2 regions of the Streptomyces sp. NPDC104814 genome follow, and region 2 is predicted to be linked to the other one. Evidence: predicted binding sites of a transcription regulator. Region 2 holds the regulator's gene; the other holds the start of a gene.
The links. The regulator HspR, encoded in region 2, represses chaperone genes until heat shock. The targets are predictions, from matches to a motif close to TTGAGNNNNNNNNNCTCAA.

Region 1: a site for HspR is predicted at 8,252-8,270, ahead of lon (endopeptidase La). Genes of this name have one in related genera too.

What each region holds. Positions count from the first base shown of each region.
Region 1 is NZ_JBVJOL010000003.1:325,709-340,124, forward strand. Features, by position in the region: gene ACZ64A_RS14620 (multifunctional oxoglutarate decarboxylase/oxoglutarate dehydrogenase thiamine pyrophosphate-binding subunit/dihydrolipoyllysine-residue succinyltransferase subunit) at 1-3,288, opposite strand, end outside; gene ACZ64A_RS14625 (sensor histidine kinase) at 3,581-4,690, opposite strand; gene ACZ64A_RS14630 (response regulator transcription factor) at 4,687-5,424, opposite strand; gene ACZ64A_RS14635 (spermine/spermidine synthase domain-containing protein) at 5,549-6,226, opposite strand; gene ACZ64A_RS14640 (rhomboid-like protein) at 6,450-7,301, shown strand; gene ACZ64A_RS14645 (GNAT family N-acetyltransferase) at 7,407-8,057, opposite strand; gene lon (endopeptidase La) at 8,293-10,707, shown strand; gene ACZ64A_RS14655 (lysozyme) at 11,093-11,914, opposite strand; gene ACZ64A_RS14660 (MarR family winged helix-turn-helix transcriptional regulator) at 12,160-12,651, shown strand; gene ACZ64A_RS14665 (protein phosphatase 2C domain-containing protein) at 12,692-13,483, opposite strand; gene ACZ64A_RS14670 (nitrate- and nitrite sensing domain-containing protein) at 13,862-14,416, shown strand, end outside.
Region 2 is NZ_JBVJOL010000011.1:126,850-141,265, reverse strand. Features, by position in the region: gene ACZ64A_RS30645 (antibiotic biosynthesis monooxygenase family protein) at 1-107, shown strand, start outside; gene ACZ64A_RS30640 ((Fe-S)-binding protein) at 182-2,464, opposite strand; gene ACZ64A_RS30635 (MraY family glycosyltransferase) at 2,699-3,832, shown strand; gene dnaK (molecular chaperone DnaK) at 3,926-5,776, shown strand; gene grpE (nucleotide exchange factor GrpE) at 5,776-6,429, shown strand; gene dnaJ (molecular chaperone DnaJ) at 6,475-7,644, shown strand; gene ACZ64A_RS30615 (heat shock protein transcriptional repressor HspR) at 7,650-8,096, shown strand; gene ACZ64A_RS30610 (sugar ABC transporter substrate-binding protein) at 8,484-9,590, shown strand; gene ACZ64A_RS30605 (DUF4352 domain-containing protein) at 9,697-10,281, opposite strand; gene ACZ64A_RS30600 (helix-turn-helix transcriptional regulator) at 10,485-11,513, shown strand; gene ACZ64A_RS30595 (helix-turn-helix transcriptional regulator) at 11,534-12,544, opposite strand; gene ACZ64A_RS30590 (hypothetical protein) at 12,825-13,160, shown strand; gene ACZ64A_RS30585 (pyridoxamine 5'-phosphate oxidase family protein) at 13,267-13,680, opposite strand; gene clpB (ATP-dependent chaperone ClpB) at 13,832-14,416, shown strand, end outside.

The sequences.
Region 1 (14,416 bases), on a different contig from region 2:
GAAGTAGTTCGCCGGGGAGGTCGGCATGGCGACCGTCATGTTGTTCTGCGCGCACAGCTGCAGGAACCGCTCCGGGCGGGCCGAGGAGTGGTCCGGGCCCTGGCCCTCGTAGCCGTGCGGCAGCAGCAGCGTGACGCCGGAGGTCTGGCCCCACTTCTGCTCGGCGGAGGAGATGAACTCGTCCACCACCGTCTGGGCGCCATTGACGAAGTCGCCGAACTGGGCCTCCCACAGCACGAGCGCGTTCGGGCGGGCCAGCGAGTAGCCGTACTCGAAGCCCATCGCCGCGTACTCGGACAGCAGGGAGTTGTAGACGTTCAGCCGCGCCTGGTCCTCGGAGAGGTACTGCAGCGGCGTGTACTCCTCGCCGGTGCTGCGGTCGATGATGACCGCGTGGCGCTGGCCGAAGGTGCCGCGCTGGGAGTCCTGGCCCGCCAGACGGACCGGCACGCCCTCCAGCAGCAGCGAACCGAACGCCAGGGTCTCGCCCATGCCCCAGTCGATCGTGCCGTCCTCGACCATGGCCGCCCGGCGCTGCAGCTGCGGCTGCAGACGCGGGTGGACGGTGATGTGGTCGGGCACGTTGACCTGGGACTCGGCGATCCGCTTGACGACCTCCGCGGAGATCGCGGTCGGCACCGCGACCGGGAAGCCGTCCTGCGGCTCGGCGGCGTCGCCGCCGGCCGGCTGCGAGGTGGCCTCGCGGACCTCGGTGAAGACCTTCTCCAGCTGGCCCTGGTAGTCCTGCAGCGCCTGCTCGGCCTCTTCCAGGGTGATGTCGCCGCGACCGATCAGGGACTCGGTGTACAGCTTGCGAACCGAGCGCTTCTTGTCGATCAGGTCGTACATCAGCGGCTGGGTGAAGGCCGGGTTGTCCGACTCGTTGTGACCGCGGCGGCGGTAGCAGATGAGGTCGATCACCACGTCCTTGTTGAACGCCTGGCGGAACTCGAACGCCAGCCGCGCGACGCGGACGACGGCCTCGGGGTCGTCGCCGTTCACGTGGAAGATCGGGGCCTCGATCATGCGGGCCACGTCCGTCGCGTACATGGAGGAACGCGAGGACTCGGGGGCCGCGGTGAAGCCGACCTGGTTGTTGATGACGATGTGGACCGTGCCGCCGGTGCGGTAGCCGCGCAGCTGCGACATGTTCAGGGTCTCGGCCACCACGCCCTGGCCCGCGAAGGCCGCGTCGCCGTGGATCGCCACCGGCAGGACCGTGAAGTCCGTGCCGCCCTTGTTGATGATGTCCTGCTTGGCGCGGGCGACGCCCTCCAGGACCGGGTCGACCGCCTCCAGGTGCGAGGGGTTGGCCACGAGCGAGACCTTGATCTGCTCGCCGTCCAGGCCGGTGAAGGTGCCCTCGGCGCCCAGGTGGTACTTCACGTCGCCGGAGCCGTGCATCGACTTCGGGTCGAGGTTGCCCTCGAACTCGCGGAAGATCTGCGCGTACGACTTGCCGACGATGTTGGCCAGCACGTTCAGGCGGCCGCGGTGGGCCATGCCGATGACGACCTCGTCCAGCCGGGACTCGGCGGCGGAGTCGATGACCGCGTCCAGCAGCGGGATGACGGACTCGCCGCCCTCCAGCGAGAAGCGCTTCTGGCCGACGTACTTCGTCTGCAGGAACGTCTCGAAGGCTTCCGCGGCGTTCAGGCGGCGCAGGATGCGCAGCTGCTCCTCGCGCTCCATCTTGGAGTGCGGGCGCTCCACACGGTCCTGGATCCACTTGCGCTGCTTGGGGTCCTGGATGTGCATGAACTCGATGCCGGTGGTGCGGCAGTACGAGTCGCGCAGCACGCCGAGGATGTCGCGCAGCTTCATCATCGACTTGCCGGCGAAGCCGCCGACGGCGAACTCGCGCTCCAGGTCCCACAGGGTGAGGCCGTGCTCGACGATGTCCAGGTCGGGGTGCTTGCGCTGCTTGTACTCCAGCGGGTCGGTGTCGGCCATGACGTGGCCGCGGACCCGGTAGGAGTGGATCAGCTCGAAGACGCGGGCGGCCTTGGTGACGTCGTCGTCGTGGCTGGCGTCGATGTCCTTGAGCCAGCGGACCGGCTCGTAGGGGATGCGCAGCGCCTCGAAGATGTCGTCGTAGAAGCCCTTCTCGCCCAGGAGGAGGTTCGCGACGATCCGCAGGAACTCGCCGGAGGCGGCGCCCTGGATGACCCGGTGGTCGTAGGTCGACGTGAGCGTCATGACCTTCGAGATGCCGAGCTTGTTCAGGGTGTCCTGGCTGGTGCCCTGGAACTCCGCCGGGTAGTCCATGGAGCCGACGCCCATGATCACCGACTGGCCGGGCATGAGGCGCGGCACGGAGTGGACGGTGCCGAGGCCGCCGGGGTTGGTCAGGGAGACCGTGACACCGGTGAAGTCGTCCATCGTCAGCTTGCCGTCGCGGGCGCGGCGGACGATGTCCTCGTAGGCCTGCCAGAACTCGAAGAAGTTCAGCGTCTCGGCCTTCTTGATCGCCGCGACGACGAGCTGGCGGTCGCCGTTGGGCTTGACCAGGTCGATGGCGAGACCGAGGTTGACGTGCTCCGGCTTGACCAGGGTCGGCTTGCCGTCCTTGAGCTGGTACGACCAGTTCATCGCCGGCATGGCCTTGATGGCCTGCACCATCGCGTACCCGATGAGGTGCGTGAAGGAGATCTTCCCGCCGCGGGCGCGCTTGAGGTGGTTGTTGATGACGATGCGGTTGTCGAAGAGCAGCTTCACCGGGACCGCGCGCACCGAGGTGGCGGTCGGCATCTCCAGCGAGGCGTCCATGTTCTTCGCGACCGCGGCGGACGGACCGCGCAGCGTCACGAGCTCCGGGCCGGCCGGCGCCTCCTTGGCGGGCTGCGCCTTCGCCGCGGGCTGAGCGGGCGCCTGTGCGGGACGCGCCGGCTGAGCCTGGGCGGGGGCGGCCTTCGCCGCGGGGGCGGGAGCCTTGGCCGGAGCGGCGGCCGCGGGCTTCGCAGCCGCGGGAGCCGGAGCGGCGCTCGGCGCCGGAGCGGCCGGCGCGGCGGCCTGCGGGGCCGGGGTGGGGGGCGTCGTGGTGGGGGTCTGCGCGGCCCCCGCGGCCGCGCCGCCCGACGCAACCGGGGCTCCTGCGGCCCCCGGCTTGTAGTCGGCGAAGAAGTCCCACCAGGCACGGTCTACCGAGTTCGGGTCCTGGAGGTACTGCTGATAGATCTCGTCGACGAGCCACTCATTCGGACCGAACGCAGCAGCGGGGTTCTTTCCCGCTTGGTCGGCGTCGGTCGTAGGTGCGCTCGATGCGTTACTGGGGGACTGTGGCGACACGGCGGCAACCGCCCTCTTCCGCTTCACAAGGTGATGGACAGCGGGAATAAAGGCTACGCCTCCCTGAGGGTGAAGGTCAGGCCGGGCCCGTTCATCGTCGCGTAAGTCACATCTCAGCCCGTGTTTCGGGGCTTGAAATGGCGGGAAACAAGCGTGGTTCCGGTGTGAAAGAGGCGTGCCGGGGTACGGCAACGGGGGCCCGCCGCGTGCAGCGTGCGGGCCGTGTGCCTGATCACACGTGTCCGTCGGCGCGGATGCTCGTGGATCTTGAGGCTCCGCTTCGAACCCTACGTCAACTTTGAACGGTTGGGTCTCCCGGAAGAGTGACAAGAATCCGGCAACCTCGCTCGGATTCGGCCACCCCGATGCGGCCCCCGTGCAGGTCCACGGCCCAGCGTGCGATCGCCAGGCCCAGCCCGGTGCCGCCGTCGCTGCCGGGACCGTGCGGCCGTGTGACCACACCCCGGTTGAACCGCTCGAAGACGCGGTGCCACTCCGACTTCGGAATGCCGGGTCCCTCGTCCAGGACCTCCAGCTCCAGCGAGCCGGGCGCCTTCCCGCTGCGCGCCCGGACCGTGACCCGGCCGTGCGGCGGGCTGTGCTTGACCGCGTTGTCGATGAGGTTCGCCACGACCTGGTGGATGCGCTCCGGGTCGGCGTGTGCGGTCAGGTCGCTCGGGAAGACGTCCAGGTGCAGATGGACGTCGGCGCGGGTGTGGCTGCCGGAGCCGGAGGCGATGCCCGCGCGCGCCGAGGCGACCATGTTGGCCTCCTTCAGCACGCCGGACAGATACGGCCACACCTCGAAGCGACGTTTCTTCAGCGGTACGACGCCGTTGTCCAGCCGGGACAGGTCCAGCAGCGTCTCCACCAGCCGGCCCAGCCGCTCGGTCTGCTTCAGGGCCGTGCGCATGGTCTCGGGATCGGCCTCGGTGACGCCGTCGACGATGTTCTCCAGCACCGCGCGCAGGCCCGCGATGGGGGTGCGCAGCTCGTGCGAGACGTTCGCCACCAGCTCCTTGCGCTGGCGGTCCTGCGCCTCCAGCTCGTCCGCCATCACATTGATCGTCTGGGCGAGGTCGCCCAGCTCGTCCCAGCGGCTCTCGCGCACCCGGCGCGTGTAGTCGCCCTGCGAGATGGACCGGGCCACGGTGTTCATCTCGTCCAGCGGCGCGGTCAGCGAGTGCGCCACGAACTGGGTGATCAGCAAGGTGGCGATCATGGAGAAGACCGTGATGAAGCGCAGCTCCGTGCGGGTGCGCATGGCGATCATCATCAGTCCCGTGGTGATCAGCACCGCGATGACGACCAGCGCACCCAGCTTGGTCTTGATCGAGAACGGGCGAACGCCGCCCCAGGGCTCCCTGGGACGGCGTCGTGCGGCCGGCCGCCCGTCGCTCATGGCGCCGGCGTCTCCAGCGCGTAGCCCACACCGTGCACGGTACGGATCCGCTCGGCGCCGATCTTCCGGCGCAGCGCCTTGATGTGGCTGTCGACCGTGCGGGTGCCGGAGGCGTCCGCCCAGTCCCACACCTCCGCCAGCAGCTGCTCCCGGGAGAGCACCGCGCGCGGGGTGTTCGCCAGGCACACCAGCAGGTCGAACTCGGTGGGCGTCAGATGCACGTCCTCCGACTTCACCCGGACCCGGCGCTGCGCGTGGTCGATCTCCAGCTCGCCCAGGCGCATCACACCGCTGCGCGGCGTGGCGGCGGCCAGCGCGGCCCGCTCCACCCGGCGCAGCAGCACGTGCACGCGTGCGGCCAGCTCCCGCATCGAGAACGGCTTGGTCATGTAGTCGTCGGCCCCGACGCCCAGCCCGACCAGCATGTCGGTCTCGTCGTCGCGGGCGGTGAGCATCAGCACCGGGACCGGCCGCTGTGCCTGCACCCGCCGGCAGACCTCGAGCCCGTCGAAGCCGGGCAGCATGATGTCGAGGATCAGCAGATCGGGCTGCCAGGCCTCGGCGGTGTCGACGGCCGCCGGGCCGTCACCCGCGGTTTGCACGAGGAATCCCTCGGCGCGCAGGCGGGCCGCGATGGCGTCGACGATCGTCGGATCGTCCTCGACGACCAGGACCCGCCGCTGCGCGCCGGGGCTCGCCGTCGTGCCGCTCTGGGAGGTGTGTGTCTGCTCCATCGCCCGCCCCTGAAGTGTGCTTTCCGGAATCAGTGGGGTGATCCCTCGGTCTGCGCGTGACTGCGATTGACGCTTGAATGATCGGCGTCAGGGAAGCAGCGTACGGGGAGTCACCACGGCTTTGCTATTCAGGTCGGATCCCGAGGTGCACGACGTCGGGAACGCCTCGGGCAACGGGGATCTCTTCCGTACGCACCTGCTGGAACCCGACATTCCCCAAGGTTTCTTCGAAATCCGGAGACGGCTGGGCCGACCACACCGCGAGCACCCCGCCGGGCCTCAACACCCGTACGCAGCTTGCCAGTCCGGCCGGTGAGTACAGTCCGTCGTTGCCTTCCGTGACGGTCCAGCCGGGGCCGTTGTCGATGTCCAGGCACAGCGCGTCGAACGTGGCGGATGTCTCATTGACGTAGTCCACCAGGTCGTCGTGCACGATCTCGGTGCGCGGATCGGCCAGTGCCTCGCCGGAGAGTCCGCCGAGCGGACCGGTGCGGTGCCAGTCGATGACGGCGGATTCCCTTTCCACCACGGTGATCCGGCCCCACCGTGAATTCGCAGCCGCATGGGCCAGCGAGAAGCCGACACCGAGACCGCCGATCAGCACGTGCGGCGCGGTGCGGTCGCCGAGGGCTTCCAGCGCCGCGTCGACCAGCAGCCGCTCGCTGCGGCCGTCGGAGGTGTCCATCAGGAAGCAGCCGTTGGCGATGATCTGCAGCAGCTCGCCGTGCCGCCGCAGCACGACCTCGCCGTAGGGACCCTCGCGGCGGTCCAGGACCTCGGGACTGTCGTACGTCGTGGACATGGACCCCATCCTGCATGAACGCGGCTTTGCGGGAACCGGAATTACCTGCGACGGCGTGATCGGCGAGGCGTCCGTGCGCTCCCGCGCCCCTGGAGCGCCGGCGGCCGGCGGACGCGTAAGAACATTGAGAGGTTGCTGAGAATCCGGTCACGCGTGGCGTGGATCACAGACAGCGGGCAGTCGGGACCCGAAAGGTGGGCCGTGACGGAAGGAGCTCCTCACTGTGGAACGCACTGCGAGGGTCGACACCGCACCCGCCGACGCGCCCCTTCCGGCCGATCTGCCGGGCCTCGCGCAACTGCTGGACGGCATGCCCGGCCAGCCCCGGCGCAGAGGCCCGCGGACACACGTCGAGCCACTCGCCGATGCGGCGAAGGCCGCCCCGGCTCCCCGTGACCGGCTGCGGGCGGTACGGCCCTCGCGGCTGCTGCCACCGGCGGTTCGCCCCTGGCAGTGGCTGCCCTCTCCCCGGGCGACCCCCTTCACCTTCGCCTACGCCGCGGTCCTCGCCGTCACCTCGCTGGTCGCCGCGTACGCCGACCCCGCGGTGGTGCAGGCGCTGCAGCAGGGGTCCAGCACGGACGTCGCGCACCTGGCGCGGCACCCCGTGCTGGTGCTCGTCGGCAGTGCGCTGTGGATCGCCGGCGGGGTGTTCTCGCCGTACACGCTCGGTTTCCTGCTCGTGCTGAGTGCGCTGGAGCGGCGCATCGGCGGTCTGCGCACGGCCGGTGTCTTCCTGTGCGGGCACGTGCTGGCGACGCTGGCGACCGAGGTGCCGGTCGGGGTCGCGGTGGCCACCGGCCATCTGCCGGACACCTCGCTGCACCGCCTCGACTACGGCATCAGCTTCGGCGTCGCCGCGGGGGTGGGCGCGCTGGCCGGGCTGCTGACCCCCTGGCTGCGCTGGCCGCTGCTGGCCTGGGTCGCGCTGATCATCGGCCAGGACCTGCTGAGCTCCTACGATCCGCTCACCAGCTGGGGACACGCGATGGCGCTGACCATCGGCATCACCACCTGGCCCCGCCTGCGCCGCTGGACGGCGCCCGCACCGCACGGCGGCCGGCGCCGCATCTGAGACGGCCCAGCAGCGGCGGCGGCCCGGCGCGAGCCCGCGGGCGGCGCACGCGGGTGGCGCACGCGGGTGGGTGACGGACTGCGCAGCCCCGTGCCGTGCCGTCGCTCAGTCCGCCAGGCGTCGCGCGCTGGTCAGCGGTGCCACCACCCGCCATCCCAGCGTCTCGTACAGCGCCCGCCCGTCCGGAGTCCCGGCCAGTACGCTCGTGCGCGCGCCCGCGTCGGCCGCACCCCGCTGGAGGGTGCGCATCACCAGCGTGCCCAGCCCACGCCGCCGGTGCTCCGGCGAGGTCTCGATCATGTCCGCCACCGCGGTGCGGCCGGTCGGCGCGATCTGCCCGCTCGCCGCCCAGGAGCCGTCCGGCGCCGTGACGAGGGCGCGGAGCACGCCGCCCCGTGTCCAGGTGCGCAAGCGGTAGCCGTCCGGGACGGCGGGCGGGGCCGCGGAACCCGTGAGCGGGACGGACATCAGCCAGCCCGGTTCCGGGTCGACCCCCCAGCCGGCGCCGAGCCAGCCGCCGGCCTCGGCCGGATCCCGGAACGCCTTCAGCTGCACGCCCGCCCCGGTCACCGCGTCCGCCACCTTGCGGACGACGGCCTCCTGCACGGCGTCGCCGACCCCGGCGAACACATGGCGGCCGACGTGGTCCGGCCGTCCGACGTCGATGGTCCAGCCCCAGCCCTCGTCCACCGGCGGGGCCGCGCCCCGCGAGACGACCCACCCCTGCACCCAGGCCCGCACGATCGTGTCCGACACCCCGGTCGCCTCCTTGTCCCCGCCGTATCCCGTCCCCGCACCTCTTACCCGGATGCAGAGTAATACTCGCCAGCAGGTTTCAGTTATTACATTTCTGCCCGCCATCTCCCCGTCGCATCCCCGCCGCTTCCCCTCCGGTTCCTTGATCGCTCACAGCGAACATCCGTCTGGGAACATCCCGCGCTGCCCAAGCATTGAGTCGGTACAACTCAACTTGACTGCCGAAAGGGAGATCATGGCTTCGACGTCCGCATCGCTCACCCTCCCTGTGCTGCCGCTCGACGACGAGGTCGTGCTGCCCGGGATGGTGGTTCCGCTGGACCTGAGCGACTCCGAGGTCCGCGCCGCCGTGGAGGCCGCGCAGGCCGCCGCCGGCTCCCAGGCCGGAAAGCCCCAGGTCCTGCTCGTGCCACGCATCGACGGGACCTACGCGAGCACCGGTGTCCTCGGCACCGTCGAGCAGGTCGGCCGGCTGGCCGACGGCGACCCCGGCGCCCTGATCCGCGGCCGCGGCCGCGTCCGGATCGGCGCCGGCACCACCGGCCCGGGTGCGGCGCTGTGGGTCGAGGGCACGCGGCTCGACGAGACACAGCCGGACCCCGTGCCGGGACACGTGCAGGAACTGGTCAAGGAGTACAAGGCCCTCGCCACCTCCTGGCTGAAGAAGCGCGGTGCCTGGCAGGTCGTCGACCGTGTCCAGGCCATCGACGACGTGTCCGCCCTCGCCGACAACTCCGGCTACTCGCCCTTCCTCACCACCGCGCAGAAGGTGGAGCTGCTCGAGACCGCCGACCCGGTCGCCCGCCTCAAGCTCGCCACCCAGCAGCTGCGTGACCACCTCGCCGAGCAGGATGTCGCCGAGACCATCGCCAAGGACGTCCAGGAAGGCGTCGACAAGCAGCAGCGGGAGTTCCTGCTGCGCCGCCAGCTGGAGGCCGTCCGCAAGGAACTGCGTGAGCTGAACGGGGAGACGGAGGGCGAGGAGTCCGACGACTACCGCGCCCGCGTCGAGGCCGCCGACCTCCCCGAGAAGGTCCGCGAGGCCGCCCTCAAGGAGGTCGACAAGCTGGAGCGCGCCTCCGACGCCTCGCCCGAGGGCTCCTGGATCCGCACCTGGCTCGACACGGTCCTGGAGATGCCGTGGAACGAGCGCACCGAGGACGCCTACGACATCCAGGGCGCCAAGGCCGTCCTGGACGCCGAGCACGCCGGGCTGAACGACGTCAAGGAACGCATCACCGAGTACCTCGCCGTGCGCAAGCGCCGCGCCGATCGCGGCCTGGGTGTCGTCGGAGGCCGCCGCGGCGGTGCCGTGCTCGCCCTGGTGGGGCCGCCGGGCGTGGGAAAGACGAGCCTCGGCGAGTCGGTGGCCCACGCCATGGGCCGCAAGTTCGTCCGCGTCGCCCTCGGCGGTGTGCGCGACGAGGCCGAGATCCGCGGTCACCGCCGCACGTACGTCGGCGCGCTGCCCGGCCGGATCGTGCGGGCCGTCAAGGAGGCCGGCTCGATGAATCCGGTGGTCCTGCTCGACGAGATCGACAAGGTGGGCTCGGACTTCCGGGGCGACCCGGCGGCGGCCCTGCTTGAGGTCCTCGACCCGGCGCAGAACCACACGTTCCGCGACCACTACCTGGAGGTCGAACTCGACCTGTCGGACGTGGTGTTCCTGGCCACCGCCAACGTCCTGGAAGCCATCCCGGAGGCGCTCGCCGACCGCATGGACATCGTCCGCCTCGACGGCTACACCGAGGACGAGAAGGTCGTCATCGCCCGCGACCACCTGCTGCCGCGGCAGCTGGAGCGGTCCGGCCTGAGCAAGGACGAGGTCACCCTCGACGAGGACGCCCTGCGCAAGCTGGCCGGCGAGTACACCCGCGAGGCCGGGGTGCGCACCCTGGAGCGCTCCATCGCCCGTCTGCTGCGCAAGGTGGCCGCGCAGCACGAACTGGGCGAGCGCGCGCTGCCGTTCACGGTCACCGCGCAGGACCTGCGCGACCTGATCGGCCGACCGCACCACGTGCCCGAGTCCGCCCAGGACCCGGCCGAGCGCCGCACCGCCGTCCCCGGTGTGGCGACCGGTCTCGCGGTCACCGGCGCCGGCGGTGACGTCCTCTACGTCGAGGCGTCCCTCGCCGACCCGGAGACCGGTGCGGCCGGACTGACCCTCACCGGTCAGCTCGGCGACGTGATGAAGGAGTCCGCGCAGATCGCGCTGAGCTTCCTGCGCAGCCACGGTGCCGAACTGGAGCTGCCCGTCGGCGATCTGAAGGACCGGGGTGTGCACATCCACTTCCCGGCGGGCGCGGTCCCCAAGGACGGCCCGAGCGCCGGCATCACCATGACGACGGCCCTGGCATCCCTGCTCTCCGGCCGTCTGGTCCGCACCGACGTGGCGATGACCGGCGAGGTGTCGCTGACCGGCCGGGTGCTGCCCATCGGCGGTGTGAAGCAGAAGCTGCTCGCCGCCCACCGCGCCGGGGTGACCACCGTGATCATCCCCAAGCGCAACGAACCCGACCTGGACGACGTCCCGGCCGAGGTGCTGGACAAGCTGGACGTCCACGCCGTGACCGACGTGCGCCAGGTCCTGGAGCTGGCGCTCGCACCCGCCACGAGCGAGGCGGCGCCGGAGGTTCCGGTGGCGGCGTGACGGACGCCGCCGGACGAGGGAGGGCCCCGGGTCCCGTGAGGGAGACCCGGGGCCCGTCCCCGTCCACAGCCGTGGCGGGCCGCGGTCAGGTCCGCACAGCCGCGCCGCCCCCCTCAGACCGGCCCCGGCCGCCGACCGCCGCGCCCCCAGCGCCGCGGCCCGTCCGGGCACCCAGTGGCGGCGACCGCCCCGGCGCCGGCGCCGCGTCCCCAGCGCCTGGGACCGCCCCGGGGCCCAGTGGCGCCGGCCGTCCCGGGCCTCGCATCCCCGAGCCGGTGCCCGGAAGGCGGCCCCCGCATCTCCGCGCCGGTGCCCGAGGCCGCCCGTGTCCGACGTGCGCCCCGCCGGCGTCCCGAAGGCCGTCGGCGGGGCGGGTAGCGGGGCGTCAGCCGAGGGCCAGGGCCTGGAGCCGGTCGTAGGCGCCGTTGAACTTGTCGTGGTCACCGACCGTCGGTCCGGACGACGTGTACTGCCACATCGTGTAGTACGCCCAGCCGGCCGGCAGCGTGCCCGGATCGGTGGAGTACCGGGCGATCCACAGCGGGTTGGTGGTGGCGAAGCCGCCGTAGTTGCCGGTGCACTGGGTCCACCAGCTGGTCGCCGTGTAGATGACGGCGTCGCGGCCCGTACGGGCCTTGTACTGGTTCAGGAAGTCACGGATCCAGCTGACCATGCCGCTCTGCGTCTTGCCGTAGCAGGCGGCGCCGTACGGGTTCCACTCGATGTCGAGGGCGCCGGGCAGGGTCTTGCCGTCGCGGGACCAGCCGCCGCCGTGGTCGACGAAGTAGTTGGCCTGGGTGGCGCCACCCGTGGTGTCGGGTGTCGCGAAGTGGTACGAGCCGCGGATCATGCCGACGTTGTAGGAGCCGTTGTACTGCTGCGCGAAGGAGGGGTTCGTGTAGTACGTCCCCTCGGTGGCCTTGACGTAGGACCACTGCACGCCGCTGCTCCACAGCGTGGACCAGGCGACGTTGCCCTGGTAGCCGGAGACGTCGACGCCTTCCGTCTGGGTGGCGTCACCGGTGCTGGGCGTGCCGCCCTGGCCGTCGTGGGCGATCACGCCCATGCCCATGTGGGCGGAGCCGCGCGTGGGGACGTCGGCTGACCGGGCGGACGCGGGCAGGGCGAGGGAGAGCACCGCGAGGCCGGCCGCAGCGAGCGCGGCGAGCAGTCGGCGGTGTGCGGAACGGGGTCTGTGCACGGGCATGACGTGCCTCCGAGGGCGTCGGTGGGGAACGCTGGACGACGTGCTGCACAGGGTGGCCCGAATCTGACTGGCGTGGGCATGCCAGCCGTGGGCCTGGTACAAGAAGCTACGCACGTAGACCGCACAGAGGGAAGGGGTGCGGACGCTGCCGTTGGTCTAGCCCTGCGAAATACTGACCAAGCTGCGGCGATGGTGTGCGCCTGGCGGAAACTTTCAGGATCGGGAAACCGGATCAGGGGACTGACGTGCACGAGGACGCGAACGGCGCGGAGCATCGGGGCGAACCCGAGGCGATGCCGAGTGGTGTGGACCAGGAGTTCCTGGCGCTGGAACGCGAGCTGACCGTTTTCCTGCGCCGGGCCCGCGCCAGCCAGGGCGAGATGGCCCGCGAGGTCCACCCGGACCTGGAGTCGGCCGCCTACGGCCTGCTGGTCCGGCTGGACGAGTGCGGCCGGCAGCGCGCCACCGAACTGGCCGCCTACATCGGCGTCGGCAAGGCCACCATGTCCCGCCAGCTGCGGGCCCTGGAGGAGCTGGGCCTGGTGGCGCGCGAGCCCGACCCGGCCGACGGCCGCGCGTGGCTGGTCCACCTCACCGAGGAGGGCCACCGCCGGGTGAGCAGCGTCCGCGACGCCCGCCGCGCCCGCTACGTCAGCAAGCTCGCCCACTGGAACCGCCGCGAGGTGGCCGAACTGGCCCGGCTGCTGCACCAGTTGAACCGCGGCATGGAGAAGTGACGGCCACCCCCTCCTAGGTCGCCGGCGGCGCGGCCGTGGGTCACCACTCCGCGTAGACCACCGTCGCGTCGTCGTGGGTCTTGTTGCGGCCCAGACGGGCGCGGGCCTGCGCGTCCGCGCGTTCCAGGGACCGGACGCGGGCCACCAGGGCCTGCGCGCCCTCCTTCTGGATCAGCCGGAGGCAGTCCGCCCAGTCGCCCTCGCCGAACTTCTCCACCCAGCGCGTCGCCCCGTCCGTCAGCGCGGCCAGCGCGGTCACCTCCTCGCGCGGCAGGGAGCCGGTGACCGCCCGGCCGGCGACCGAGGGGTCGGCCGCCGCCGTGAAGAAGCCGCCCTCCTTGTTGCGCAGGTGCGCGTCGATCATCTCGTCCGTGGCCAGCGCGGCCCGCGGCAGCCGGGCCAGCCGGTCGTCGAGGACCGCTGTCACCGCACCCGCCGGGGACTGCACCAGCAGGGCGGAATCGGACAGCACCAGGTACTCGACGACGGCTGCGGACCACCGCGCCACCACCACGGTTGCCTGGGGGGTACGCGGGTGAGAAAGGTCACAGGTCCGGGCGTGTGTGGCGGAGGCGCGCGCGATGGCGCGGGCAAGGACTTCCGCCAGGGGAACATCCGGGAGCGAAACGGTCAGTTCGGTCAGCGCTCCGCCGAGGCGAGCCGTGTACCAGGGGACGGAATGCAGACATCCCGTGTCCCCGTTGCGGGGCGGGGTCACCCCGTCCAGGACGACCAGCGACCCGCCCTGTCCGGAAGCGGGTACTCCGATGGCGGCGAAGTCCTCGTTGGGGCGGATCGGATCACCGGGTTCAGAGACGAGTTCCGTACGCATCCAGCCAGTCTGCACGAGCCCTTCACATGCTCCGCGAACGGCTGGCAACCGTCGCGGATTCACCGTACCCGCGCCCCCGCGCCGCCGGTTTTGGGGTGGAATGCTTCACTCCGCCGAGGCGTGGCGGCGAATCCTGCCAAAGCGCGCCGCCGACGTCCAACCGGCCCGCCGCGCAAGGGCGCTGCACGCGCCAGAGGAACTTGCCCGCCAACTCATCCCCGATGTTCACTCCTTCGGGTGGCGGGGCAGGTGATGCCCGCCCGCTGCCCACCGGCACTGGGAGGGTCGGGAACCGTACCGGACGTACGCGCCGATTGACGGGGTGTCATCCGGTCCCATGGCTACACGAGTACAGGAATGCGAGCACCGGTGCAGAAGATGCGGCCTCGGCGCACAGGCAGGCAGTCGGCCCCCGAAGGGGGCGCGCAGCCCCCCGTCGTCGGCAAGGGCCGCCCCACCCACGTCCGCAATCGGCTGATCGTCGCCGTCGCGGTGGTGGCAGCCGCCATCGCGGGCGCCGGCGCCCCGTCCGTCATCGCCGCCTCCGGGCAGCTGAAGGACACCCAGGACCTGGTCACCCTCGCCGGGCAGACCCAGCAGGCGCTGACCCTTGCCCACGCCCTCGCCGACGAACGCGACGACGTCACCTCGTACGTCGCCGCCGGCCGGCCCAAGTCCAAGGCGCCCGACGAGCAGCGCAGCGCCCGCGTCGACCGGCAGGTCGCGGAACTGCGCGCCGACACCGACCTGCCCGCCGCCCTGCGCACCGACCTCGACGGCATCGCAGCCGTCCGCCGGGCCGCGCTGACCGGGCAGAGCGGCGCCCTCGAGGCCCACCAGGCGTACTCGGCCGCGATCACCGAGCTGCACCGGCTCACCGAGCAGCTCGCCCAGCAGAGCCCGCCGCGCGCGGGTTCCGGTGCCTACGCCCTC
Region 2 (14,416 bases):
CCGCCCACCAGGGCGGCGCCGAGGGCGAGCGGCCGAAGCCCGCGGCCTCCGGCTCGACCCTGTGGTCCTTCGAGGTGGTCCAGCAGGCGGCCCCCAAGGGCGTCTGACCGGCCCGGACACACGGACGACGGCGCCCCCTGCCTGTGCGGGTCAGGGGGCGCCGTCGGTTTCGGGGGAGCCGTTACTTCACCGGCTCCGGCTCCGGGGTGCTCTCGGACTCGGTCTCGCCCGCCGGGTCGACCGGCGTCCTGACGGAGTCGAGGAGCAGCTGGGCGACGTCCACGACCTGGATGGACTCCTTGGCCTTGCCCTCGTTCTTCTTGCCGTTGACCGAGTCGGTCAGCATGACGAGGCAGAACGGGCAGGCGGTGGAGACGATGTCCGGGTTGACGGAGAGGGCTTCGTCGACGCGCTCGTTGTTGATGCGCTTGCCGATCCGCTCCTCCATCCACATCCGCGCGCCGCCGGCGCCGCAGCAGAAGCCGCGCTCCTTGTGGCGGTGCATCTCCTCGTTGCGGACGCCGGGGACGGCGGCGATGATCTCGCGCGGCGGCGTGTAGATCTTGTTGTGGCGGCCCAGGTAGCACGGGTCGTGGTAGGTGATGATGCCCTCGACCGGCGTGACCGGGGTCAGCTTGCCCTCGTCCACCAGGTGCTGGAGCAGCTGGGTGTGGTGGATGACCTCGTAGTCGCCGCCGAGCTGCGGGTACTCGTTGCCGAGCGTGTTGAGGCAGTGCGGGCAGGTGGCGACGATCTTCTTGGCCGACTTCGGCTTCGCGGACTCGGCGACGACCTTGCCCTCGTCGTCCAGCTCCTCGCCGAACGCCGTGTTCAGGGCCATCACGTTCTCCATGCCGAGCTCCTGGAACAGGGGCTCGTTGCCCAGGCGGCGGGCGGAGTCACCGGTGCACTTCTCGTCGCCGCCCATGATCGCGAACTTGACGCCCGCGATGTGCAGCAGCTCGGCGAAGGCCTTGGTCGTTTTCTTGGCGCGGTCTTCGAGGGCGCCGGCGCAGCCGACCCAGTACAGGTACTCGACCTCGGTCAGGTCCTCGATGTCCTTGCCGACGACCGGGACCTCGAAGTCGACCTCCTTGAGCCATTCCAGGCGCTGCTTCTTCGCCAGGCCCCAGGGGTTGCCCTTCTTCTCCAGGTTCTTGAGCATCGTGCCCGCCTCGGACGGGAACGCGGACTCGATCATCACCTGGTAGCGGCGCATGTCGACGATGTGGTCGACGTGCTCGATGTCCACCGGGCACTGCTCGACGCAGGCGCCGCAGGTGGTGCAGGACCACAGGACGTCCGGGTCGATGACGCCGTTCTCCTCGGCGGTGCCGATGAGCGGACGCTCGGCCTCGGCCAGCGCGGCCGCCGGGACGTCCTTGAGCTGCTCCTCGGACGCCTTCTCCGCGCCCTCCATCGTCTTGCCGCCGCCCGCGAGCAGGTACGGCGCCTTGGCGTGGGCGTGGTCCCGCAGGCTCATGATCAGCAGCTTCGGGGAGAGCGGCTTGCCCGTGTTCCAGGCGGGGCACTGCGACTGGCAGCGGCCGCACTCGGTGCAGGTGGAGAAGTCCAGCAGGCCCTTCCACGAGAACTGCTCGACCTGGGAGACGCCGAAGACGTCGTCCTCGCCCGGGTCCTCGAAGTTGATCGGCTTGCCGCCGCTCGTCATCGGCTGCAGGGCGCCCAGCGCGGTCTCACCCGTCGCGTTGCGCTTGAACCAGATGTTCGGGAACGCCAGGAAGCGGTGCCAGGCCACACCCATGTTGGTGTTGAGGCTGACCGTGATCATCCAGATCATGGTCGTGCCCAGCTTGATCATGGCGAACAGGTAGACCAGGTTCTGCAGCGTGGAGACGCTCAGGCCCTTCAGCGCCAGGATCACCGGGTAGGAGGCGAAGTAGCCGGCCTCGTAGTGGTCCACGTGGTGCAGGGCGCCTTCGAGGGCGCGCAGCACGTAGATCGCGAGGCCGATGACGAGGATGACGTACTCGACGAAGTACGCCTGGCCCATCTTGGAGCCCGCGAAGCGGGACTTGCGGCCGGGGCGCGAGGGCAGGCTGAGCAGGCGGATGACGATCAGCGTCGCGATGCCGAGCGTGGTCATCGCGCCGATGAACTCGATGTACATCTCGTACGGCAGGAAGCCGCCGAGCACGGGCAGCGTCCAGTCGGCCTGGAACAGCTGGCCGTAGGCGTTGATGATCGTGGGCGGCAGCGTCAGGAAGCCGATGGCCACGAACCAGTGGGCGATGCCGATGATCCCCCAGCGGTTCATGCGCGTGTGGCCGAGGAACTCCCGCACCAGGGTCACGCTGCGCGCGTAGGGGTTGTCGGTCCGGCTGCCCGCCGGGACCGGCTGGCCCAGCTTGAAGTACCGGACGAACTGGCCGATGGCGCGGGCGAGCAGGGCGACGCCGACCACGGTCAGGGCCAGCGACACGATGATCGCGGCGAGTTGCATGGGGGCTCCTCGGGCCTGCGAGGGGTGAATCGAGGGAGATTACTAAGCGGTAACTTATTCAGTTCGTCTGAGACTACCCCTATCTTCCGATGCAATGTAGCCAGCCGTTCGGTGATCTGTGTCGCTGAGGCTTGCCTTAAAGGATCACAGCAAACCGGGGGCCCCGGCGAAGCCGGCCGCAATCCGAACGTGTTATTCGTACCAAATTGGTACATTCACCTCTAACTTATATCCGTGCTCTACGGGATCGCCGCCGCCACCGCCGCCCTGCTGCTCACCGCCCTGCTCGCGGGAGCGCTCCGGACGCCTGCCCTGCGCCTGGGGCTCGTCGACCGGCGCCGGCGCACGCGGCCGGTGCCGCTGCTCGGCGGGGCGGCCATGGTGCTCGCCACCTGCCTGGTCGCCGCGGCCGGCAACTGGACCCGCCTCGCGCCGCTCGGCCACGGCAACGACCAGCTGCTCGTCGCGGGCGCCGCGGTCGCCGCGCTGGGCCTGGCCGCCGACGTCTGGCGGCTGAAGACCCGGTTCCTGCTGGTGGGTACGGCCGTGGCAGCCGCCTTCGTCGTGCCGTACGACGAGACGGGCGTGCTCGGCGGGATGCTGGGCGTCGCCTTCATCGCCGCCGCCTCTCTCGCCTTCCGCTCGCTGGACCACGCCGACGGCGTCGCCGGGACCGTGGGGGTGCTCACCGCCTTCGGGGTGGCGGCGTGTGCCGCAGCGGAGGTGATGGACGGGCTCGCGGTGCTGCTGAGCGTGCTCGCCGCCGCGCTGACCGGCTTCCTCATGCACGGCTGGCCGGCCGCCCGGATCGGCCTCGGCTCCTGCGGCTCGCTGTTCACCGGCTTCCTGCCGGCCTCGGCGGCCGTGGTCACCCGGTCGGGCTACGACCTGACCGGCACCGCCGCCGTCCTCGGGCCGCTGGTCGCGCTCGGCGCCGCCGACGTCGTCCTCGTCGCCTTCTCGCGCCGGCTGGCCGGACGGGCGCTCGCGCGCGGCGGACCCGACCATCTCGGCCACCGGCTGCGGCGGCTCGGACTCACCGCGCAGGGCACCGCCGTACTCCTGGGCGTGGCCTCGGCCGCCGGGGTACTCGTGGGAGTGCTGGTGCACGCCGGATGGGCGCGGCCGAGCGCCGCCCTGTGGGTGGCGGGCGGCGCGCTGGTCGTCGTCCTCGCACTGCTGCGGGTGCCGGTGTACCGGGTGCCGCGCCGGCGGGGACCCGGCCCCGGGGCGGGGCCGCAGACCATGGCGCGGGCGCCCCGGCAGCATGATCCGGCGACCGCCCGGCCGACTTTTTCCCGGGTGCAGCCACCTCGACGTCCGCCATCGTCGCAGGTCAGAGCGCCGTTGCGTGTAAGGAACGGATAAGAGTTGAGTCCCAGTGACTCAGGTCTGTTGACCGAGCCGTGAGCCTCATGCACACTTGAGCCTGTTCCACTCAAGTCAGTTGGAGGAATCGCAATGGCACGTGCGGTCGGCATCGACCTGGGCACGACGAACTCGGTGGTCTCGGTCCTCGAGGGCGGCGAGCCCACCGTCATCACCAACGCCGAGGGCGCCAGGACCACGCCGTCCGTCGTCGCCTTCGCCAAGAACGGCGAGGTGCTGGTCGGCGAGGTGGCCAAGCGCCAGGCCGTCACCAACGTGGACCGGACCATCCGTTCGGTCAAGCGTCACATGGGCACGGACTGGAAGATCGAGCTGGACGGCAAGCCGTTCAACCCGCAGCAGATCTCCGCGTTCATCCTGCAGAAGCTGAAGCGCGACGCCGAGGCCTACCTGGGCGAGAAGGTGACCGACGCGGTCATCACCGTCCCGGCCTACTTCAACGACTCCGAGCGTCAGGCGACGAAGGAGGCCGGTGAGATCGCCGGTCTGAACGTCCTGCGCATCGTCAACGAGCCGACCGCCGCCGCGCTGGCCTACGGCCTCGACAAGGACGACCAGACGATCCTCGTCTTCGACCTCGGTGGCGGCACCTTCGACGTATCCCTGCTGGAGATCGGCGACGGCGTCGTCGAGGTGAAGGCCACCAACGGTGACAACCACCTCGGTGGTGACGACTGGGACCAGCGCGTCGTCGACTACCTGGTCAAGCAGTTCCAGTCCGGCCACGGCGTGGACCTGTCCAAGGACAAGATGGCCCTGCAGCGCCTCCGTGAGGCCGCCGAGAAGGCCAAGATCGAGCTGTCCTCCTCCACCGAGACCTCGATCAACCTGCCCTACATCACCGCGTCCGCCGAGGGCCCGCTGCACCTGGACGAGAAGCTCACGCGCGCCCAGTTCCAGCAGCTGACGGCCGACCTGCTGGAGCGCTGCAAGACGCCGTTCCACAACGTCATCAAGGACGCCGGCATCTCCATCAACGAGATCGACCACGTCGTCCTCGTCGGTGGCTCCACCCGTATGCCCGCCGTCGCCGAGCTCGTCAAGGAGCTGACCGGCGGCAAGGAGGCCAACAAGGGTGTGAACCCGGACGAGGTCGTCGCCATCGGCGCCTCGCTCCAGGCCGGTGTCCTCAAGGGCGAGGTCAAGGACGTCCTGCTGCTCGACGTCACCCCGCTGTCCCTCGGCATCGAGACCAAGGGCGGCATCATGACCAAGCTCATCGAGCGCAACACCACGATCCCGACCAAGCGCTCGGAGATCTTCACCACGGCCGAGGACAACCAGCCGTCGGTGCAGATCCAGGTCTACCAGGGCGAGCGCGAGATCGCGGCCTACAACAAGAAGCTCGGCATGTTCGAGCTGACCGGTCTGCCGCCGGCGCCGCGTGGCGTCCCGCAGATCGAGGTCTCCTTCGACATCGACGCCAACGGCATCATGCACGTCACGGCGAAGGACCTCGGCACCGGCAAGGAGCAGAAGATGACCGTCACCGGCGGCTCCTCGCTGCCGAAGGACGAGGTCGACCGCATGCGTGAGGAGGCCGAGCGCTACGCGGAGGAGGACCACAAGCGTCGCGAGGCCGCCGAGGCCCGCAACCAGGGCGAGCAGCTGGTCTACCAGACGGAGAAGTTCCTCAAGGACAACGAGGACAAGGTCCCCGGCGAGGTCAAGACCGAGGTCGAGGAGGCCGTCGCCGAGCTGAAGGAGAAGCTCAAGGGCGAGGACACCGCCGAGATCCGCTCCGCCACGGAGAAGGTCGCGGCCGTCTCGCAGAAGCTCGGCCAGGCGCTGTACGCCGACGCCCAGGGCGCCCAGGCCGCCGGTGGCCCCGAGGACGGTGCCGCCGGTGGTGCCAAGGCCGCCGACGACGACGTCGTGGACGCCGAGATCGTGGACGACGAGCGCAAGGACGGGGCCGCGTAATGACGGAGGAGACCCCGGGTTTTGAAGAGAAGCCCGACGTCCCCTCCGGCGCCACCCCTGACGACGCCGAGCCGAAGGCCGCCTCCTCCGAGGAGGGGGCGGCCCCGGCCGGGGACGGGAACGAGGACGCGGGTCTGCTGGCCCAGCTGGACCAGGCACGCAAGGCGCTCGACGAGCGCACGGCGGACCTCCAGCGCCTCCAGGCCGAGTTCCAGAACTACCGCCGCCGGGTCGAGCGGGACCGCATCGCGGTCAAGGAGGTCGCCATCGCGAACCTCCTGACCGAACTGCTGCCCGTGCTCGACGACATCGGGCGCGCGCGGGAGCACGGCGAGCTGGTCGGCGGCTTCAAGTCGGTCGCCGAGTCGCTGGAGACCGTCGCGGCCAAGATGGGCCTGCAGCAGTTCGGCAAGGAGGGCGAGCCCTTCGACCCGACGATCCACGAGGCCCTGATGCACTCCTACGCGCCGGACGTCACCGAGACGACCTGCGTGGCGATCCTGCAGCCCGGGTACCGCATCGGCGAGCGCACCATCCGCCCCGCGCGGGTGGCCGTCGCCGAGCCGCAGCCCGGCGCGCAGGGCGCGAAGACGGAGGGCGCCGAGGACAAGGCGGCCGACGACAAGGAGAACGGTGGCCCGGACGAGGGCTGACGTCGCACACACCATGGGGATCACCGGAAAGGGGGCACGTCGGGGATGAGCACCAAGGACTTCATCGAGAAGGACTACTACAAGGTCCTCGGCGTCCCCAAGGACGCCACCGAGGCCGAGATCAAGAAGGCGTACCGGAAGCTCGCCCGCGAGTTCCACCCGGACGCCAACAAGGGCAACGCCAAGGCCGAGGAGCGCTTCAAGGAGATCTCCGAGGCCAACGACGTGCTCGGCGACCCCAAGAAGCGCAAGGAGTACGACGAGGCCCGCACCCTGTTCGGCAACGGCGGCTTCCGGCCGGGGCCGGGCGCGGGCGGCGGCTCCTTCAACTTCGACCTGGGCGATCTCTTCGGAGGCGGCGCCCAGGGCGGAGGCAGCTTCGGCGGAGGACTCGGTGACGTCTTCGGGGGCCTGTTCAACCGGGGCGGTGCCGCGGGGACGCGGACCCAGCCCCGGCGCGGCCAGGACATCGAGTCCGAGGTCACGCTGAGCTTCACCGAGGCCATCGAGGGCGCCACGGTCCCGCTGCGGATGTCCTCCCAGGCGCCGTGCAAGGCCTGTTCCGGCACCGGCGACAAGAACGGCACACCGCGCGTGTGCCCGACCTGCGTCGGCACGGGACAGGTGGCGCGCGGCTCCGGCGGCGGCTTCTCGCTGACGGACCCCTGCCCGGACTGCAAGGGCCGGGGCCTGATCGCGGAGCACCCCTGCGAGGTCTGCCACGGCAGCGGCCGGGCGAAGTCCTCCCGCACCATGCAGGTCCGCATCCCGGCCGGCGTCTCGGACGGGCAGCGGATCCGGCTGCGCGGCAAGGGCGCCCCCGGCGAGCGCGGCGGTCCGGCCGGTGACCTCTATGTCGTCGTCCACGTCGGCGCCCACCCGGTGTTCGGCCGCAAGGACGACAACCTCACGGTCACCGTGCCGGTGACGTTCGCGGAGGCGGCGCTCGGCGGGGAGGTCAGGGTCCCGACCCTGGGCGGCCCGCCGGTCACGCTGAAGCTGCCGCCCGGCACGCCCAACGGCCGCACGATGCGCGCCCGCGGCAAGGGCGCGGTCCGCAAGGACGGCAGCCGCGGCGACCTCCTGGTCACGGTGGAGGTGAGTGTTCCCAAGGACCTGTCGGGGAAGGCTCGTGACGCGCTCGAGGCGTATCGCGAGGCGACCGCGGACCAGGATCCGCGGGCGGAGCTGTTCGAGGCCGCGAAGGGAGCTTGAGTGGGATGGACGGCCGTCGACGTAATCCGTATGAACTGACGGAGGACACCCCGGTCTACGTCATCTCGGTGGCGGCCCAGCTCTCCGGCCTCCACCCGCAGACGCTGCGCCAGTACGACCGCCTGGGCCTGGTCTCCCCGGACCGCACCGCGGGCCGGGGGCGGCGCTACTCGGCCCGTGACATCGAACTGCTCCGCCAGGTGCAGCAGTTGTCGCAGGACGAGGGCATCAACCTGGCCGGCATCAAGCGCATCATCGAACTGGAGAACCAGGTCGCCGCGTTGCAGTCCCGCGTCGCGGAGATGCAGGCGGCCCTGGAGGGCGCGGCGGCGGCGATGCAGCAGCGCGAGGCAGCCGTCCACGCCTCCTACCGCCGCGACCTGGTCCCCTACCAGGAGGTCCAGCAGACCAGCGCACTGGTCGTGTGGCGGCCCAAGAAGGCCAAGGACTAGCGGACGTTCAGCGCACCGCGCGAAGGGCCCGGAGGCGATCCGCCTCCGGGCCCTTCGCGTGCGTCGTGCCGGGTGCCGGCCGCGCGCGGTGGGGCGACGGCGGGCCCCGGGAAGACGGCGGAGGTGCCCTCACGCTGGCCGATATCGTTCGGTCATCTGTGCTGATCCGGGGAAGGTGAACACCCGCTCGTGAAGAGTCGGTAAAGGGTGTTTGGTGGTGAATGGGCGGGTGTTCTCCCCGTCTTCACGCACCAAGCGGAGGGTGATGTTGCTATCTCGTTAGGTGGCCGGTCTTGACGCAAGGTGGCGGTCCCGCGTTGGCTTTTCAGTCACGTGGGTCGTGCCGCTGCACCCGCGTTTCGTACCGCACCCGAAGTGAGCCCCCGCATGCGCCGTACCGCCCTGTCCGTGGCCGCATCCACGCTGATCCTCCCGCTCGCCGGCTGCAGCATGCTGAACTCGACGGGCGGCGGCGGCACCGCGAGCCCCACCAAGGGCGACGACGTCACGGTGGGCCTGCTCCTGCCGGAGAAGGTCAACTCCCGGTACGAGAAGTTCGACCACCCCATCATCGCCGCGAAGGTCGCCTCCCTCACCCGCAACCAGGGCAAGGTGGAGTACGCCAACGCCGAGCAGGACGCGGCCCGGCAGGCGACCCAGATGCAGCAGATGATCGACGACAAGGTCGACGTCATCCTGCTGGACGCGGTCGACTCGCACGCGATCGCCGACGAGGTGAAGAAGGCGAAGGACGCGGGCATCCCCGTCATCGCCTACGACCGTCTCGCCGAGGGCCCGATCGACGCCTACGTCTCCTTCGACAACGAACTGGTCGGCGAGGTGCAGGGCCGCACCCTGCTGGACGCCCTCGGCGAGGGCGCCGGCACCGCCGACCGGATCGTCATGATGAACGGCTCGCCGACCGACCCGAACGCGGCCCAGTTCAAGCGGGGCGCGCTGAGCGAGCTGAGCGGCAAGGTGACGATCGCCAAGTCCTACGACACCAAGGACTGGGACCCGAAGAACGCCCAGACCAACATGGCCGAGGCCATCGCCGCGATCGGCGCCAAGAAGATCGCCGGTGTCTACTCCGCCAACGACGCCATGGTCGGCGGCATCATCAAGGCCCTCAAGGCGGCCGGTGTCTCCACCCTGCCGCCGATCACCGGGCAGGACGCCGAACTGGACGCGGTGCAGCGGATCGTGGCCGGCGACCAGTACATGAGCGTGTACAAGCCCTACCCGACGGAGGCGGAGGCCGCCGCGGAGATGGCCGTGGCCAAGGTGCAGGGCAGGGACATCCAGTTCGACGCGCTCGCCGGCGACAGCGTCGACAGCCCCACGCAGAAGAACGTTCCGGCCCAGCTGGTCAGCGTGGTCGCGCTGACCAAGAGCAACATCAAGAGCACGGTCGTCAAGGACGGCATCTACAAGGCGTCGGAGATCTGCACCTCGAAGTACGCGTCGGCGTGCGCCTCGATCGGGCTGAAGTAGCGCCCCACGAGGCGGCCCCAGCGAATTAGCCCCAGCGAATCGGCCGCCGCGAATCGGCCCCGGCGAATCGGCCGGACACGTCGGCGGACCGGCCGTGGCGCAGCGCTCACGGTCCGGTGACCGGGGTCATGGGCACGAACACGCCGTCCGGGGCGTGCGGGACCGTCGCACCGCTGAGGTAGCCGTCCGGGTCCCGGTCGCCGGCCACCCGCAGCCCCGTGACCCGCGCCCGCTTCGGGACGTCGTACCAGACCTCGATCTCGATGAGGTCGTGGCCGCCGATCTCGACCCGCTCGTGCTGGCGGCGCACCGCCATCGCGAAGGAGTCGGGCCGAGTGCGGGCCCCGTCCGCGCTCACCAGCCGCTGCCCGGCGGCGACGTAGGTGTGGAAGGCGGGGTCGGCATTGCGCACCCGCAGCCGCGCGGTGCAGAACTGCCCGTCCGGCTGGGCCTCGCTGTGCGTGCCGGCCACCGCGGTCAGCCCGCACCGCAGGGAGAGCACCGTGAAGACCAGGTGTCCGTCGCGGTGCTCGCCCGAAACGCGCGAGGAGGGGCGGGCGGAGGCACTCGGCGGCGCACCCGTGGACGCGTCGCATCCGCTCGCGGCCACGATGGCGGCCAGGACGAGCGCTGCCGCCCGGACGGCTGCGATCAGCGGGCACGCCGGTGTCGTACGCCCTGCACGGACCATGTCCGGCATTGTCGGGCCGCATCGCGCCGAAGGGGAGAGGCCCGGCCGGCGCGGTCCGGTGGACCGAGGACGCGGAGGGCGGGAGATAGCGGTACGAACCGGTGGTTTCCCGCGGTCACGCGCGTTCGAGCCGTGTTGCACCGCACGCTCCGTCCGCGCATAGTTGCGCTGCGAAGAGGCGTGAACCGGGGGTGGAGTGGGCGATGACCGGGCACGGGACGGATGAGCACCCGCACGGTGCCGGCCGACTGTGCGCGGCCGGGGACCGGGTGTACTCCCGGGCGGTGCGGCGCGGCCGGGTGCCCCGCCGGGACGCCGAGCAGGTGCCCTGCCTGCTCGACCTGGCGCTGCTGCACCCCGACCCGGACGACATGGACTGGCTGGTGCCGACGGCGCCGCAGGAGGTCATGACCCGGCTGCTGCGCGGCGTGTACGACGAGGTCGCCGAGAGCCAGCGCCGGGTGGGCGCGGCGGTGGCGGCCGTCGAGTGGTACGCCGGTCTCGGCGGCCGTACGCCCGCGGCGGGGGCCGGAGCGGGTGAGGGCAGCGCGATCCGGGTGCTGGACGGCCTCGCGCGCATCCAGGCGGCGATGGACGAGGCGACGCAGGCGTGCACGACCGAGGTGCTGACCGTGCAGCCGGGCGGCATCCGCCGCGAGCACGAGCTGTCCGAGGGGCTGCACCGGGCGCTGGCGCTGCGCGGCCGGGGTGTGCGCATGCGGGACCTGTACAACCATGTGGCGCGGCACGGGCAGGGGCTGCTGACGTATCTGGAGCTGATGGGCGACGCTGTGCAGGCGCGCACGCTCGACGAGGTCGTGGACCGGCTGATCCTCTTCGACCGCACGGTGGCGTTCATCCCGGCGAACGCCGAGCGCACGATGGCCCTCGAACTGCGCCACCCGGCCCTGATCTCCTACCTGGTCACGGTCTTCGAGCGGCTGTGGCGCCTGGGCGTCCCGCTGAACGCGCCCATCCCCGACAGCGGTATCGAGGGCATCTCGCACCGCGAGAAGTCCATCGCGGCGCTGCTCGCGGAGGGGCATCAGGACGCGGTGATCGCCGAGCGCCTCGGCATCAGCGTCCGCACGTGCCGGGCCCACATCGCCCGCCTGTCGGAGACGCTCGGCGCGGCCAGCCGTACCCAACTCGGCGTGCGCATCGCCCAGGTGGGCCTGGACACCCCGGCGCACCTGACCTTTCCGTGCCAGGAATCCCCGACGGCCCGGTGAGCCGGCCGGTCCGCGCCGCCTCACTCGTCCTTGTTCAGGATCCCGGACTGCGCGATCAGATAGCCGAGTTGGGCGCGGCTGCCGCTGCCGAGGGCGGCGGCCAGCTTGGCGATGTGCGCCCGGCAGGTGCGCACGTTCATGCCGAGGCGGCGGGCGATGGCCTCGTCGACGTGACCCTCCACGAGCAGTTTGGCGATGGAGTGCTGGATCTCCGTGATCCCGTCGGGGGCCGTCTCGTAGGGCGCGCCGGCGCTCAGCGCGACGGCACGGTTCCACATGAACTCGAAGACCTTGATCAGGTAGCGGACGAGTGCCGGGTTGCGTAGTTCCAGGGCCACTTGCTGGTCGTCCCGGGCCGGGATGAACGCGACGGACTCGTCGCAGATGATGAGGCGCTCGACCAGCTCGTCGATCGTGCGGTACTCCACCTTGCCGTTGGCGAGCTGCCCCACGTAGGCGAGCTGCTCCAGGTTGAAGCGCACCGTGTGCTGGTAGAGGGTCCGGATCCGCACGCCGCGGTCGACCAGGGCGGTGTCACGGTCCAGCCCCTGGCGGATGGTGCGCTCGGTGAAGCGGTTGCTGGGCTGCACCGTGAGCATTTCGGCCTGGCACTGGGCGGTGGCCAGGTCGAGCGCCGCGTTGATCCGGTCGCTGCCTTCCAGCACGGTGATGGAGTGGGTGGCCGAGGCCATCTGCCCGTTCAGGGCCATGAACGGCTCAAAAGCATCGGACAGTTCGATTGCCCACCGCCGGCGCTCCGCGATCTCCCGCTCGATGGGCAGCAGACGCTGCGCGAGCGCAAGCGCCGGGGGGACCGGACGGAGCCAGTCCGGGTCGTCGGGATCGGGGTGGAGCAGGGCGAACTCCATCAGGCAAGGGGCGGGTTCCGCCTCCGAGCGGGAGATACGGCCTTCGCGCAGGGCACCGGCGTAAAGGCGGCTACCCTCCTCGCAGAGCTCGTTCGCCGCATGGGGATGTGCCGTATTGGACCGATTCGACATCAAATCTCCACCCCCCAGGGTCCTGAACATGCAGGAACATGATGCACCGATTGTGTGGCCATGACGTGCCTGAATGAGCCATCGTCGTACTCGACGGGGGAAGAGGGGACCTTCAAGTGAGGACGAAGCCGACTATGGGGAAAAGAGTGCTTCGCTCGATACTTGTCGCCACCTTCTCCGCCGTTGTGGCCCTCGGAGCTCTGGGTGGCCACGCCGGTACGAAGGGCGACGATCGAGCGGACAGTAAGTGGCCGGCGGTGGCGGTGTCCTCCGAGTCCGTGGCTACGGCAGACGGTGCTGGGGGCAGATGATGGCGACTCCACCTGACGACCGTTCCTTCCGACGGGAAATGGCCACCGCGTACCGATCCGGCTGGCACTTCATCGATCTGGTCACCGCCATCCCCCACAACGGGGATTCGCTGATGGTGACCGTGTTCGGTGAGCCGGTGGTCGTCACGCGCGACGACGAGGGCGACGTGCGGGCGTACCGGTGTCTGCGGCGGCCTCGGGGGGCGCCGCAGCCTGTGCGCTGTGCCATCCGGTACGGAATGATCTTTGTGAATCTCGACCAGCGCGACCACCGGCTGTCGGAGCCGGACATCTCCGACGTGCGGACCATCTCGGCCACCCCCCGCAGTGCCTGACGCGATTCCCCCGTCGTAACAGATCGCTCAGGTGCTTCCCCCCGCAGCGGCGTCACCGTGACCTGAACACGGTGACCCCGCTGCAGTTTGTGCGCGTACGCGCCGTTCATCCCCGGCCCATGGCCCGGTCCAGCTCGATCTCGATCACCACGCGTGAGGGGTTCGGCGACGGCACGCGCTCGTAGCGTTCCGCGTAGCGCCGCTCCGCCTCCGCGACACGGTCGGCCTCCGAGCGGACGAACGCCCGCCCCTCCAGCGTGGCCCAGCGCCGCCCCGCGACCTGGCAGACGGCGACCCGTGCGCCCTCCGGGCCGGCGGCCCGCACATGCCCCGCCTTCGCGCTCGCCTTGTTCGTGATCACCCGGGCCAGCCGCGCCTCGGGGTCGTAGGTCACTCCGACGGGAACGACGTGCGGGGTGCCGTCGGGGCGCAGCGTCGTCAGGGTGCACAGGTGCCGCTCCCGCCAGAAGGCGAGATACGGCTCGTCCGGTGCGCCCGGGTCCTGGGGGTACGCGGTCATGGGACGGAACCTACCCGCAGTGCCGCCGGGCCGCCGACTGTCACCCCTCCCCTCCCAAGCTTGAGTGGAATAGACTCAACTTTGTGCACGTTGACCGAGTCAGTACGGGGAGACGGCTGACCCCAGCACGCCCAGGAGGAGAGAAGCGAACGTGGACGCCGAGCTGACCAACCGGAGCCGGGACGCGATCAACGCCGCCGGCAACCGGGCCGTGACCGAGGGACACCCGGACCTCACCCCTGCCCACCTGCTCCTCGCGCTGCTCCAGGGGCAGGAGAACGAGAACATCGTCGATCTGCTGGCCGCCGTCGACGCCGACCAGGCCGCCGTGCGCTCGGGGACCGAGAAGGTGCTCGCGTCCCTGCCCAGCGTGACCGGCTCCACCGTCGCGCCGCCGCAGCCCAACCGCGAGCTGCTCGCCGTCATCGCCGACGCCCAGGCCAGGGCCGAGGAGCTGGGCGACGAGTACCTGTCCACCGAGCACCTGCTCATCGGCATCGCCGCGAAGGGCGGCCGGGCCGGCGAGGTGCTCACACGGCAGGGCGCCACGGCCGGCAAGCTTCAGGAAGCGTTCCGCAAGGCGAGGGGAGGGCGTCGCGTGACCACCGCGGACCCCGAGGGGTCGTACAAGGCGCTGGAGAAGTTCGGCACGGACTTCACCGCGGCCGCCCGCGAGGGCAAGCTCGACCCGGTCATCGGGCGGGACACCGAGATCCGGCGGGTGGTGCAGGTGCTC